Methanocaldococcus jannaschii DSM 2661: one gene and its partner. The protein of the gene in region 2 binds, or shares a complex with, the protein of the main gene of each other region. Links are inferred from orthologs where the notes say so. Each region holds a gene or a part of one and is shown on either strand. Other genes may lie near its edges. The genes, in order: wtpB and wtpA.

The links.
Region 1: the proteins of wtpA (region 2) and wtpB are in contact, whole or in part, in a crystal structure (PDB 2ONK), measured with the Archaeoglobus fulgidus proteins. The link is inferred for Methanocaldococcus jannaschii DSM 2661 from one-to-one orthologs. Residues at the interface, in WP_010877608.1 of Archaeoglobus fulgidus: Arg75, Glu79, Leu80, Arg144, Ser202, Glu203, Arg204, Lys209, Met213, Ile214, Arg215, Leu224, Glu226, Ser227, Gly228, Glu229; in WP_010877607.1 of Archaeoglobus fulgidus: Asp44, Pro45, Ala46, Leu107, Gly111, Ser112, Ser113, Lys123, Val125, Asp126, Tyr208, Tyr209, Leu216, Glu219, Arg220, Tyr221, Leu222, Ser223, Glu224, Gly225.

Annotation. Positions count from the first base shown.
Region 1 is NC_000909.1:1,314,562-1,321,118, forward strand. The notes cover bases 2,001-4,972. They hold wtpB (tungstate ABC transporter permease WtpB), read right to left. Parts: upstream 3,876-4,972; coding sequence 3,126-3,875; downstream 2,001-3,125. Other genes in these bases: MJ_RS07310 (ribose-phosphate diphosphokinase), read right to left, coding at 2,001-2,215; MJ_RS07315 (ATP-binding cassette domain-containing protein), read right to left, coding at 2,233-3,126; MJ_RS07325 (EVE domain-containing protein), read left to right, coding at 4,013-4,465; MJ_RS07330 (methanogenesis marker 12 protein), read left to right, coding at 4,495-4,972. In the rest of the region: tRNA pseudouridine(13) synthase TruD, read left to right, coding at 1-56; MJ_RS07305 (TraB family protein), read left to right, coding at 147-1,340; more of MJ_RS07310, read right to left, coding at 1,361-2,000; more of MJ_RS07330, read left to right, coding at 4,973-5,481; mtxX (methanogenesis marker protein Mmp4/MtxX), read left to right, coding at 5,487-6,212; uppS (polyprenyl diphosphate synthase), read left to right, coding at 6,205-6,557. UniProt on the Methanocaldococcus jannaschii protein: Part of the ABC transporter complex WtpABC involved in molybdate/tungstate import. Probably responsible for the translocation of the substrate across the membrane.
Region 2 is NC_000909.1:1,122,793-1,129,311, reverse strand. Bases 2,102-5,035 are described here. They hold wtpA (tungstate ABC transporter substrate-binding protein WtpA), read right to left. Parts: upstream 4,122-5,035; coding sequence 3,081-4,121; downstream 2,102-3,080. Other genes in these bases: MJ_RS06325 (aldehyde ferredoxin oxidoreductase family protein), read left to right, coding at 4,283-5,035; MJ_RS06335 (sugar phosphate isomerase/epimerase family protein), read left to right, coding at 2,271-3,080; MJ_RS06340 (ADP-ribosylglycohydrolase family protein), read right to left, coding at 2,102-2,191. Outside these bases: MJ_RS06345 (DUF4013 domain-containing protein), read left to right, coding at 407-1,258; more of MJ_RS06340, read right to left, coding at 1,286-2,101; more of MJ_RS06325, read left to right, coding at 5,036-6,151; ribC (riboflavin synthase), read right to left, coding at 6,152-6,519. UniProt on the Methanocaldococcus jannaschii protein: Part of the ABC transporter complex WtpABC involved in molybdate/tungstate import. Binds tungstate and molybdate.

The DNA of each region.
Region 1 (6,557 bases), 190 kb from region 2 along the record:
CAATTATAATAAAAAGGGCTTTCTTAGGTGTAAAAACTAAAAAAAGAAAAAGATAAATTAAACAATTAATAGTTAGTGTTAAATATTTAAAGGCACAATTTAATAATAATTTCTACAAAAATATCAACGACACTTTTTACAAATAGATGGTGATTATTTTGAGACATGTTAGAGTATTTAATGGAGTTAATGAATGTGATATCTATTTAATTGGAACTGCTCATGTTTCAAAGGATAGTATTGAAGAAGTAGAAAAAATTATATCATCTGTCTCTCCAGAAGGAATTGCAGTAGAGCTTGATGATAGAAGATTTTTCTCATTAATTACAAATGAAGAGAAAAAAGTGGATTTAAAAAAAGTATTAAAGGAAGGGAATTTTTTAAAATTTTTCATATATTTAATTTTAGCTAATTCTCAAAAGAAGATAGGGGAGAGTTTTGGAATAAAGCCAGGTAGTGAGATGAAAAAAGCTATAGAAATAGCAAGCAAATATGGATTGCCAATATATCTAATTGATAGGGATATAGATATCACTTTATCAAGATTAATGGATAGAATGACATTTAAAGAAAAAATGAAGATTTTTTGGGAGCTATTAAATTCTGATGAGGAAGATTTGGAATTAGATGATGATTTATTAAACGATATGGTTAAAAATCCTGAAAAATTTATTAAATTGCTAAAGGAGATATCTCCAACAATATATGAGGTCTTAGTAGATGAAAGAGATAGATTCATGGCTAAAAGGTTATTTGAATTGAGTAAGAATAAAAATTCTTTGGTGGCAGTAGTTGGAGCGGGACATGTTGAGGGAATTGTAAGATATTTAAAAAAGCTTGAAAATGGAAATGATATTGATTTAATGGAATTAATAAAGGTAAAAAAGAGAAAAAAATCATTAAAAAAGCTTTTAACATATGGTATTTCATTGACTATAATTAGCATCTTTTTGTATATGATATGTTACGCCCTAAATAATCCAGAATTATTAAAGATGATTACTTTTCAATGGATATTATTTACTGGGGGCTTATCTGCCTTGGGAGTTTTATTGGCAAGAGGGAAGTTGATAACTGCATTAGTTGCCTTTCTATCAGCCCCTATAACTACTCTCGTCCCATTACCATTAGCGGCTGTGGGGACGATAGCTGGACTTGTAGAGTTAAAGTATAGAGAGATAACAGATAAAGATTTAGTGGGAATAATAAATGCTGAATCAATTAAAGAGCTCTTAAACAACAATTTATTTAGAGTCTTGTTAGTTGCCACTCTCTCAAATTTAGGGGCATCTATTGGTGTATTTTATTGCTTAGGAAAGTTTATTGGGTTTTTAGGATAAAAAATTAAAAATTTTAAAAATTATAATAAATCAACAATAACCTCTGCAACACTAACCTTACTAACCTCTGATAAATATGTATCAGTCCCTACAACTTCCTCAACTCCAGCTGAATAGAGCTTATTTAATGCATCTCCAATTAAAACAGGATGCACACATGCAGCAATTATTTTTTTAGCTCCCTGCTCTTTTAATAACTTAACAGCTGTAGCCATTGTTCCTCCTGTAGAGATGATATCATCAACAATAAACACATCCCTATCTTTAGCATCCAATGTCTTTGGAGCTATTTGGATTTCTGTTGGAGAGAGTCTTGTTTTTTCTAAGTAGTCGTATTCTGCATTTAGGATTTTAGATGCAGTTTTAGCAAATTCTAAAGCTCCTTTATCTGGAGCTAAAACTATTGGGTCGTTTAATTTATCTTTAACATACTCTGCCAACTTTGGAACTGCATCTCCATAAATAAATGGGATTGTGAAGAAATCCTTTATGTGTGTTTCGTGTGGATTTATTGTAATGAGTTTATCAACAATATTTGAGTAGATTTTTGCTAAAGCTCTAATGCTTATTGCCTCTCCAGGATTGAATTTTTTATCTTGCCTTGCATAAGCTAAGTATGGAGCAACTAAGGTTATTTTTTTAACTCCTTCATCCCTTAAAGCATCACACAGCAAAATTGTCTCTACAATTGCATCATTTTGATTTTTTTGTGTGTTTATTATAACTGCCTCATCGTCGTTGATTTCATCAACTATTCTAACATAAATCTCGTTGTCTGGGAATCTTTTATACTCTACTCTTGTTAATTTTGTGTTTAAAAGCTTAGCTACCTTAAAAGCCAAATTTTGGGATTGACTTCCTGATACTACAATCATCTTATCACCAAAAAATTTCATGTTAATTTTGTTTGTTCTCTAAACTCTAATCCAACATTATCTCCAATATTTAAATCTCTTTCTGTAAAAGCTTTAATGATGTAACCATTATATTTGACAAACACCTTTTTATATTTTCCATAATCTATGATATTTACAACCTCTCCTCCATTTCCATCCTTAATAATTACATCCTCTGGAGCTATTGCCTTATCGTCTATTATATTAAACCCTAAAAACTCAGCAACCTTTTTATTCTTAGGTTTTTTTAATATACTTTTATCTCCAAAAGCTATAAGCTCGCCATTCATAAAAATGCCTACTTTTTCTCCCAAAGTCCTTGCTTCAGCCAAATCATGGGTTATATGTAAAACTGGGATATGCTTTATCTTTTTTAATTCAGATATAATGCTTTCTTTAATCTTAATATCTACAGCAGATGTTGGTTCATCTAAAAGTAAAATAGATGGATTTAGAATTAAAGCCCTTGCTAAAGCTACCCTCTGCTGTTCTCCTCCACTTAATGTTTTAACATCCCTATTTAATAAATGTGAAATATTTAAAAACTCAGCTATCTCTTTAACCTTTCTATCAATCTCTAATTTATTGACTTTTTTTATTATTAAACCATAGGCAATGTTTTTATAAACGTTTTTGTTTGGAAATAGGGCATAATTTTGTGGAACATAACCAACATTCCTTTTTTCTGGTGGTAGATTTGTTATATCTTCTCCATTTAAAATAATTCTACCAGAATCTGGTTTTAATATCCCAGCTATGCATTTTATTAAAACAGATTTTCCAGCTCCACTTGGACCGAGAATTACACAATACTCCCTATCTATTTCAAAAGAGACATTCTTTAATTTAAAATCTTTCCAAATCTTTGATAGATTATTTACTTTAAGCATTATCTCCCTCTCATCCTCCCAAACATCCTTAGTAATGCAAACAACGCTATGCTAATCAAAATCATTCCAACAGATATTGGTTTTGAAGCATCTAATCCAAAGCTCATAAATCTTTCATATATTAAGATAGGAACTGTTTTTGGATAATATGCTATTATCAATATTGCTCCAACCTCACTAATTCCTCTTGCAAAACTCAAAATAATCCCAGAGATGATATTATTTTTTATCAATGGGAGAGATATTTCAAAAAACGTCCTTATCTTTGAAGCCCCCAAGGTTCTTGAGACATACTCAATCTCTTCATCAACACTTAAAAAGCCATCTCTTATACTATTAACCATAAAAGGTATGCCAACAAATAGATAGACAGTAACAATCCCCCAAAAGTTATCAACTACATATCTACCAATAAAATTTATAATATCAATACCATAAATGAAGGATAGGATTATGATACCTATAACGCTGTGAGGAATTGCCATCGGTAAATCTAAAACAGCCTCAACAAAGCTTTTAAATTTAAAATCATACCTTGCCAAAATATAGCCAGTTGGTATTCCAAAAATTAGAGCTATTAGAGTAGCAACAGCTCCAGCTAATAGAGTAGTTTTAAACGCCTCTATAACCTCTTTATCCAACAATTGGTTTAAATCTCCGGGATTTGATAGCATATAAATAATTGGTAAAAATATGAATAAGAATATCATTACCAAAAACACTGTCATCGCAATATCGAACTTCTCCATGCCTATCCCTAATCAATCTTAATCATTTTTAAGGTAATTAAATTACCTAATTATATAAAATTTGTGTTAAACAAAATTGATGACATTTGATAGTATAATATTTTCATTAAAAATTTATTAAAATGAGGGATATAGTTATGACATATTGGCTCTTTAGCTCTAACAATATAAGAAATATTGAAATCTGCTATAATCATATGATTTGGGGATTTTGGGATAGAAACGCTGGAGAGAAACAGAAAAAGAATTGGAGAAGTTTTATAAGAAAATATAACCAAATAAAACCTTTTGATGTTGCCGTTTTCCAAATTGCAAAAACCGGAGAGATTCATGCTATTGGAGTTATAAAAGAGACATATTATGATGACCAAACACCAATATGGGACAATGAAATAAACTTAAATAAAGTTACTTTCCCTTGGAGAGTATCATTTTCAGTAATAATTTTCTCAAAAGAGGCTGTAATAAAAAGATTTATAAAAATACAAGATTATATTGATGGATATGGTTTGGGAGAACTTGAACATCATGATTTTAATGAAATTTTAAAAGCCTTTCAAAAGAAATTTGGAATGATTTCTATAAAATAAAGAGAATTGCATAAATTATTGGTGAAACTATGATAACCGTTGGAATAGACCATGGAACGTCGGGAATAACTACATGCATAAAAGATAATGATAAAAAGATAATATTTAAACTAAAGAGAACAGAACTCAAAGAAAAATCTTACTTAGAGGAGTTGGAGAAACATATTTCATTGGAAGATATTGATTTGATTGCTTTAACTTACTCAATGGGAGATGGGATAAACAAAATCCTACCAATAGAAAAAGTGAAAAATAGAGGAGTTTTAAGTATTGAAGGAGCTGGAGAAAAGGTTGGAGGAGGAACAAAGGTTTATGATGAGATTAAAGAATCTGGATTGCCAGCTGTTGTTATTCCAGGATTGCATAGAGGAATAGAATGCTTAGATGAGAGGTTTAGAGCTTTATACTCCCATATAGCATCTCCAGAAAAGGTTTCTATAGCTTATTATGCATATAAATTATTTGGATTTAATGATTTTGTTTTATCCGATATATCCTCAAATACTGTAACTTTATTAATAAAAGATGGTAAGATTTTTGGAGGATTTGATGCGTGTATTGGAGCTATTGGAATGTTACATGGCCCTATAGATTTAGAAATGATTAGAGATATAGATGCTGGAAAAATTACAGCAAATGAAGCATTTTCAAAGGCAGGGGCTGTTAAAATAGCCAAGCTCTATAAAGGTGTTGAAAATACAAAAGAAGAGATAATTAACAACTATTTTAATGATGAAAATTGTAGATTGGCAGTTGATAGCTTAATTTTAAGTGTCTCTATGGAGATAAATAGCTTATTACCTTTATTGGATAAAAATAAAAGAAGAGTGGTTTTAGCAGGTTCTATAGGGACTTTAAGGAATCCGATAGATATTCCAAAAAGAATTAAAGAGTTTGTTGAGGCAAAGATATTTGTCTTATATGGAGAAAGTGGGGCTATTGGGGGGGCTTTGATAGCAGAGGATATTTTAAAAGGGAAGAGAGATATTTTAGGAATAGAAGTGGAGTTTAAGTGATAATTATGTATGCTATAGGCATAGGAGACAATAAAGAAGAAGTTTTGAAGGCTTATGAAAAATTAAAAGAAGAAGGAATAGAGGTTGAATTAATTGACAATCCAAAACTTTTAGTAGATAAACTATTGGATGGAGAGATAGATGGGGCTGTTAGGGGATCTTTATCTTCATCAAAAGTAATTCTCTATTTAAGAGAAAGAATAGGAAAATTTTATAGGGCATCAATTTTAAAGAATCCCTTTACTAATGGAATCTTTTTACTATCTCCAGTAGGGATTGATGATATATCAGAAGACAAAAATGAGAGAATAAAAGATAAAATAAGGATTATAGAATTTGCATCTAACTTTTTAAAAAATTATAATATTAAAGCAAAAGTTGCAGTCCTTTCTGGAGGAAGATTAGGAGATTTAGGAAGGAATAAAGTAGTGGATGAAACAATATATGAAGCTGAGGAAATAGTTGAGCATTTTAAAGGAAATGTGGATATTATACATAATGGTATATTAATAGAGGAATATTTAAAAGATGGATACAATATTATTATAGCTGTAGATGGAATTACTGGAAATTTAATTTTCAGATGTTTAGGTTTGATTTGCAAAATTCCTGGTTATGGGGCAGTTATTTTATCAGATAAAAATGTCAATTTTATTGATACAAGTAGAAACGCTAATTGGGAGAGATACTATAACGCTATTAAATTCCTAATAGGTGGGGATTTTGGGTAAGATAAAAAACAAATTAAAGAGTATTGGAAAAAGAGTAATAATTGATTTTTATAGATTTTTAGACAACTCCGGAGTTTTAAAAATTTACGAGAAGATTTTAGAAGAGGCTATTGATAAAGACAATTTACCAAAACATGTAGCTATAATAATGGATGGAAATAGAAGGGCTGCAGAGATTTATGGAAAAGATAGATACTACGGGCATTACTTGGGGGCTGAGAAGGTTAGAGAAGTCTTAAGATGGGCAAGGGATTTGGGCATAAATGTTGTTACTCTATATGCCTTTTCTACTGAAAATTTTAGAAGACCTAAGGAAGAAGTTGATAAATTAATGGAATTATTTGA
Region 2 (6,519 bases):
TGGCTAATGGAAGTTATTAAACAATCTAATAGTCATATTTAATTTAAGAACGCTTTAATTTAATTAAAATTTTTTGTATCGAAAAGTTTATATAGGTAAAGTTTGTAATAACAAGTTGGCGCGGGTGGGATAGTGGTGAGCCCCCCACCTCACCGCTGATAACCCGCGCCATAAGGAGCCGGCTCCAGTAGATTAACAAAATTTACAGTTAAACACCCCTCCCCCACACAGATTTTTTATTTACTATTTTTATTGATAAATTTAAATATATGGATTAAATATAATTATATGTCCATAAGGTTTAAATAAATCAAAATAACAACAAACTAATAATTGGAATAAAATTCTAAAAATTTCTATAATAAAATTTAGAAATTAAAATACTGCTAAAAACTGAGGGGTTAAAATGAAAAAACTTGAGTATTATTTAAAAGATGCATTTTATTATGTGCTTTCAGATGTTAAAAAAGGAATAGTCGGAGGATTGTTATCATCAACCTCTGGAGCTATTGGAGCAATATTTGGAATTATCTTGTCTATTCTATTAATACACAATATTAATCCTAATGATGTTGTTGGATTGGACAATAATATTTTATTAACCTCTCTAATTGTTGCAAGTTTTGGGTTTTTAATTGCGTTAATTATAGGTTTCATACTTGATGGTTACTATGTTAGAGTAATGAAAACTACTGTTGAAAATTATGATGTCCTCCCTGATTGGGATGATATTGCTGAGTTACTTAAAAGAGGTTTTTTATACTGGATTGGGAATATTATACTCTCAATAATCTTTATGATTGTTCCAATTTTGTTTATTATATTTGGAGTATTTTTAATATTTTTGCCTTTAGTGGGAATTGTTTTTATAGGAATTGGATTTTTACTTTTGTTTGTATCGACAATTGCACTTTTGATATATGAAGGATTAGCAGAGGTGAATTACTCTGTAAAAGGATTTTCTGGATTTTTTGAGTTTAAAGAAATATTTAGAATGATAAATTTAAATTATATAATATTGCTTATAATTGTTGGAGTTATAGTCATAGTGATAAATTTTGTTGTGCAACTTCCATTTATTTTATTAAAAATCTTTGCTATATCTCCAGCAAGATATTCTACTTTCTCCTCTTCAGAGACGATTGTTGATGTGATATCAGCAGTAATTTCTGCCTTTGTTGGATTCTACACAGCAGTATTCGCAAAAAGGGCTATTGCGTTATATTATAAAGATAGAGTTGAAGAATTGAAAAAATAAAAACTAAAAAATAAAATAAATGGAGATTTATTCAGTAGCTAAGTGATACAATCTCTCAGCAAGTTCAAAAATAACTTCTTTATTTTTTAAACCATCAATCCACTCTTTTGGAATATTTTTAAAGCCGTAGTATGCTCCAGCCATAGCCCCATACATAGATGCTAAGCTATCAGTATCTCCTCCAGCATTTATACATTTTAACATGCCTTCTTTAAAATTATCAGTTAGTAAGTAGGTTGCTATTGCTGAAGGGACAACTTCATCAGTTTTTACGCCAGTTCCAAAATAATCATAGATATAATCTAAGTTATTAAAGTTTTTAATTTCTAATAGTTTTTTAGCAAATTCCTCATCTATGTCTTTTATGTAGTTGTAGCATTCATCTAACAAGCTAAAATCTTTTCTGTCTTTTAATGCACTACTAACAAAGAATGCTATAGCTAAAGCTCCGGCAATTGCTGTTTTGTTGTTATGAGTTATTTTTGATGCCTTTATAACTTCCTCTTTTAGTTTTTTTAGATTATTATGAAATACAATTCCTAATGGGTAGATTCTCATTGCCGCTCCACAGCTACTGCTATCTACTCCAGAGTAGTCATTATTTTCTAATTTATCAATAGCCATTAATGAGGTTAAACCAATATCTGGTGGATTCTTGTTTTTCCATGCTATTAAGCAATTGGCAAATTTTTTTATATCAATTCCTTCTTTGGTTAGAGATTTTATTAAACAGATAGCTTGCTCTGTATCATCTGTCCATTCTCCTTTGTTTAGCTTCCCAGCTAAGTAGTTTTTTGGTTCAACATAGGAATCTACAAATCCATACAGCTTTTTTATCTCTTCCTTTGTTAGATTTTCAGTTGGCATTCCTAAAGCATCTCCAATAACTGCCCCAAAGACAGAACCTAAAATTTTATCTCTCATTTTTACCATAAACTCATCACCAACTAAAATCAATAAATACTTTTTAAAAGATAATAAAATATTTAAAAAATTATGTAATGGTGGCATGATGAAGATAGGTGTCTCAACGTTATTTTTTTGGGAGTATCCAATGGTTGAGATTTTTGACATATTTAGGGATATTGGAATTAAATGTATGGAATTTTTTCCAGAGAATCCAGATTTTTGGGATAATAGGTTTGATTTAGATTATATCGCTGATTTAAGAAAAGAATTTTTAAAGTTTGATGTTGCTTTACATAATCCCCATATTGAGCTAAACCCATCATCCCTAAACCCTTACGTTAGAGAGGCCGTTATAAAAGAAACTTTATGGAGCATTGAACTGGCTAAATTTTATAGATGTAAATTAATAACCATACACCCAGGAAAAAGACCAACAAACAGGTCTCCAACAGATGAAGAATATGAAGCATTTTTTAAATATTTGGATAGAACATTAGAAGTGGCTATTAACAAAAATATAACAATATGTGTTGAAAATATGCCAGAAAGAATTAACAGAATTGGTTGGAGTCCAGAGGAGATGGAATGGATTCTAAAAAGATATGATGAATTGTTGTATATGACTTTGGATTTTGCACATGCTAAAGAGTATATGGAAGAGTTTTTGGAGAGCGTTATTGATTATATTAAACACACTCACATATCTGGAGTTGTTAATAGAAAAGACCACTTTCCATTAAGAAAATCAGAAATTGACTTCTCTCCTTACATAAAAGCTCTTTTAGATTATGGGTATAACGGAATGTTTAACTTAGAGCTTGATGATAGAAGATTAGAAAAAAATCCGGTAACAAAAGAGGAAAAAATAGAAGAGGTAATAAAGGATATTGAATTTTTAGAGAGTATTATTTAATTATTTCTCTATTTTAACCAAATCCTTTAACTCTTCTGGAACATTTCCATAAGCAACTGCTGGAATTATTGCTGGCTGTCCATTGTTCTCTAAAACTTCTGGATGCCCTAACACAAATTTAACAAACTCTATGGCTTCTTTTTTATGTGGTGCATTTGTTGGAACTGTCATACCATAAACAATTGGTTTTGCATTTATTGTTTTATTCTTTGCAATTATTTTTAAAGCCACTTTTTTGTAAGTGTCTGCATATTCGTAATATCCTAAATTAATTTCCTTTGGAAGTTCTATATATTTTAAGTGGTGTTGGTTTGCAACACTCTTGTAGATAAAGAGGTAATCAAACGCTCCAGCTTCTAATGGAGCTAATAAATCTGTCTCCTTACTTCTAACAAACAATTTGTTAGTATCTACATCTAACTCTTTAGGGACTAATATCAAGTATGTTCCGTTATTTTCTTCAACTTTTATGTTTGAATGCTTTAAAACTAAGTTGTCATAGATTGTTGGGTCTTTATAATAGAGTTCTGCTAACTGCAGGACCATTTGGGTTCTGTAACCACACGGGTCATCGTTAGGGTTTGAGAATCCAATTTTAACATCTGGTCTCTGTAAAATCTTATACCAATTGGTTGAGTTTATTTCGTCTTTATATTTACTTTTATCTGTATAAGCCAAAACAATCTCATTTCTTGCAAACATAACATACCAATCTGCATACTTAGGCATCATCATTTGAGGGATTAAAGAATAATCAGCTGAAGCTAAGATATCTGCCTTTTTTCCTAAGTCAATTATCTTTCTTACACATGCAACACTTCCAGCTGGTTCTCTTTCAACATCAACATTTGGATGTTCTTTTTCAAACATCTTTTCATACTCTTCAAAAGGCACAGATAAACTTCCAGCGTGGAATATCTTTAAAACAATCTTTTCCTGGGCTTCAGAGTTTTGCTGTCCGACATTTTCCTGTTCCATACAACCACATAGGACTGTTCCAACTATTAGCAATATTGAGATGACTATTAATCTTTTTATCATCTATATTCACCTTTTTTAATAGATTTTCAAAAAGTAAAGATAATTGATTTCATATTTAAATATTATATTCATCAATAGTGATTAACAAAATCTATAAAATATCAAAAATCCAAAAATAAAAATTAACATAATAAAATCAAAAAAATAATGGTTGGGGGATTATGAAAAATGCTTTAATAAATGCAACGACAAAAAAATTTGAAATCATTGAGAAAACTGTTTTACCAATAACTTGGGGATTGTATTGGCATAATAAATTTGAAACATGGAAGTACGATGCCTATGATGAAAAAAACGTTTTTTGCTTTGGTAGTGGAGTTTTACCAGTTATAGGAGGACATAGGTTGATATTTTCTTTTAGGTCTCCTCTCTGGGATGGTTTTTATTTTTCATCGATGGGAGGGGCAGGATATCAATTCAAAAGCACTGGATTAAACAATGTGGCAATTATTGGAAGATGTGAAAATCCATCCATATTGGTAATTGAAAACGATGGACAATTGAGAATAGATTTTATTGAGGTTAAAGAGGAACTTAAAACCGTTTATGAAGTTAGCAAATATATTCTTGAATTATACAAAGACAAAAATTTGAGGAGTGTTGTTGTTGGTGAAGCGGCAAAGAGAACAAATATGGGAGGTTTATTTTCTCAAACAGTTAGAAATGGTAAATTTGTTGAGGGTTCAGAGGATTGGGCAGCGAGGGGGGGAGGAGGTTCTGTTCTCTATAGAGCCCATAACATAATGGGAATAGTGTTTTTTGGAGATGAAAAGGAAGATAAAGAGGAAAAAGAGAAAGCTAAAAAGATTATTGAAAGCTATTACAAAAAACCAATGAGTAAGGTTGTTTTAGAGCATACAAAAAAGTATAGGTATGATGAAGAAACAAAAACTGGAGGAACGTTTGGAAACAATTGGCTTTTGTATAAAGAGAAAGTGCCAATATTTAATTGGAGAATGCCATATATAGATAAAGAGGATAGAAAAAAGATTTTAGAAAAAATACTTAAATTTTATCTTGAAATATTTAATAAAGAAACTATTGAGCCAAAAAGATGGGCTAATTGTGGAGAACCATGTCCTGTTTTATGTAAAAAGTATAGAAATAAAAACAAAGTGGATTATGAGCCGTATGCATCAAATGGAACTTTATTGGGAATATTTGATTTATATGAAGCGGATAGGGTTGTTAAAACAGCTGATGCATTGGGGTTTGATGCAATAGAGATTGGAAATCTAACTGCTTGGGTTTTTGAGCTTTTAGATGTTGGTTTGTTGAAGGAGGAGGAGCTAAATATAAAAAAGCCAATATTTGACTATAAAAAAATAACTAATGACGATGATGAAGAGATTAGAGAAATATCAAAACATAATGCCGAACAAGCTATAAAGTTTATGCATAACTTAGCAGAGAACTCAAATGATTTATATAAAATTTTATCATTGGGAAAGAGAAAGGCAGCTAAGATATTAAATGAGAGATTTAAAAGTAGAGTTAATAAGATTGGCAAAAAATTTAATGACTTTGCAGTTTATGTTCCATTTGGGGATTGGGGAGAGATAGCCCCAAATCTCTATTGGACTCCTGGATTTTTTATGCCATTTGTTATTCAGGGAAGATATTTAACTTACTACAAACCAGAATTTAATGAGCCAGAAAAATTAGCTGAGTTGGTTGTAGAAAGTATAAAATTAGAATTACCAATAGAAAACCTTGGTATTTGTAGATTCCACAGAAAGTGGTTAAAACCAGTATTAAAAGAACTGGTTAAAGAACTTTTAGGTATAGAAGATATTGTAGAGGATTCAATAAATCTTTATAGAGAGATTTGCGAATATAACAAAAAAATTGGATATCCTGCAAAAATTGAGAGTGAGAGGGTTAAAGATTTGATTATTGCAATGGCTAAGGAGTTTGGTAATGAGGAATGGACTAAAAAATTTGAAAATAAAGAAAATGTAGATGAGTATGTAAAAAGAGTTTTAAATAAATACTCTGAGTTATTGGGTATTGATTGGAGAATTAGTTAATTACTCCCTTGCAGGTCCAGCATCTTCAAACCCCTGCCTTAAACCTTTACCAGCCATTCTTGTTAAATATTCTGGTTTAAATAATAAATAATAGACATTTTCAGCATGTTCTTCAGCTCTTCTTTTGGCTAACCAATCTAACTCTTTATCATCCTTTGCCTCATCCTCATGAACAAATACTTCAATTATATGCTTATTTGTCATTAATTGAGCCAACATTAAGCCAAGAGATGCCTCATGAGCGCAGACTTTGTCTTTCTCTGCCTTTCCAGGCATTCCTAAGGCCATAACTATATCACAGCCCTCCTCTTCTAACAGCTTTTTACATGCTACAGGTAAATCTTTTATTCCTGGAACAGTTTTTCTAA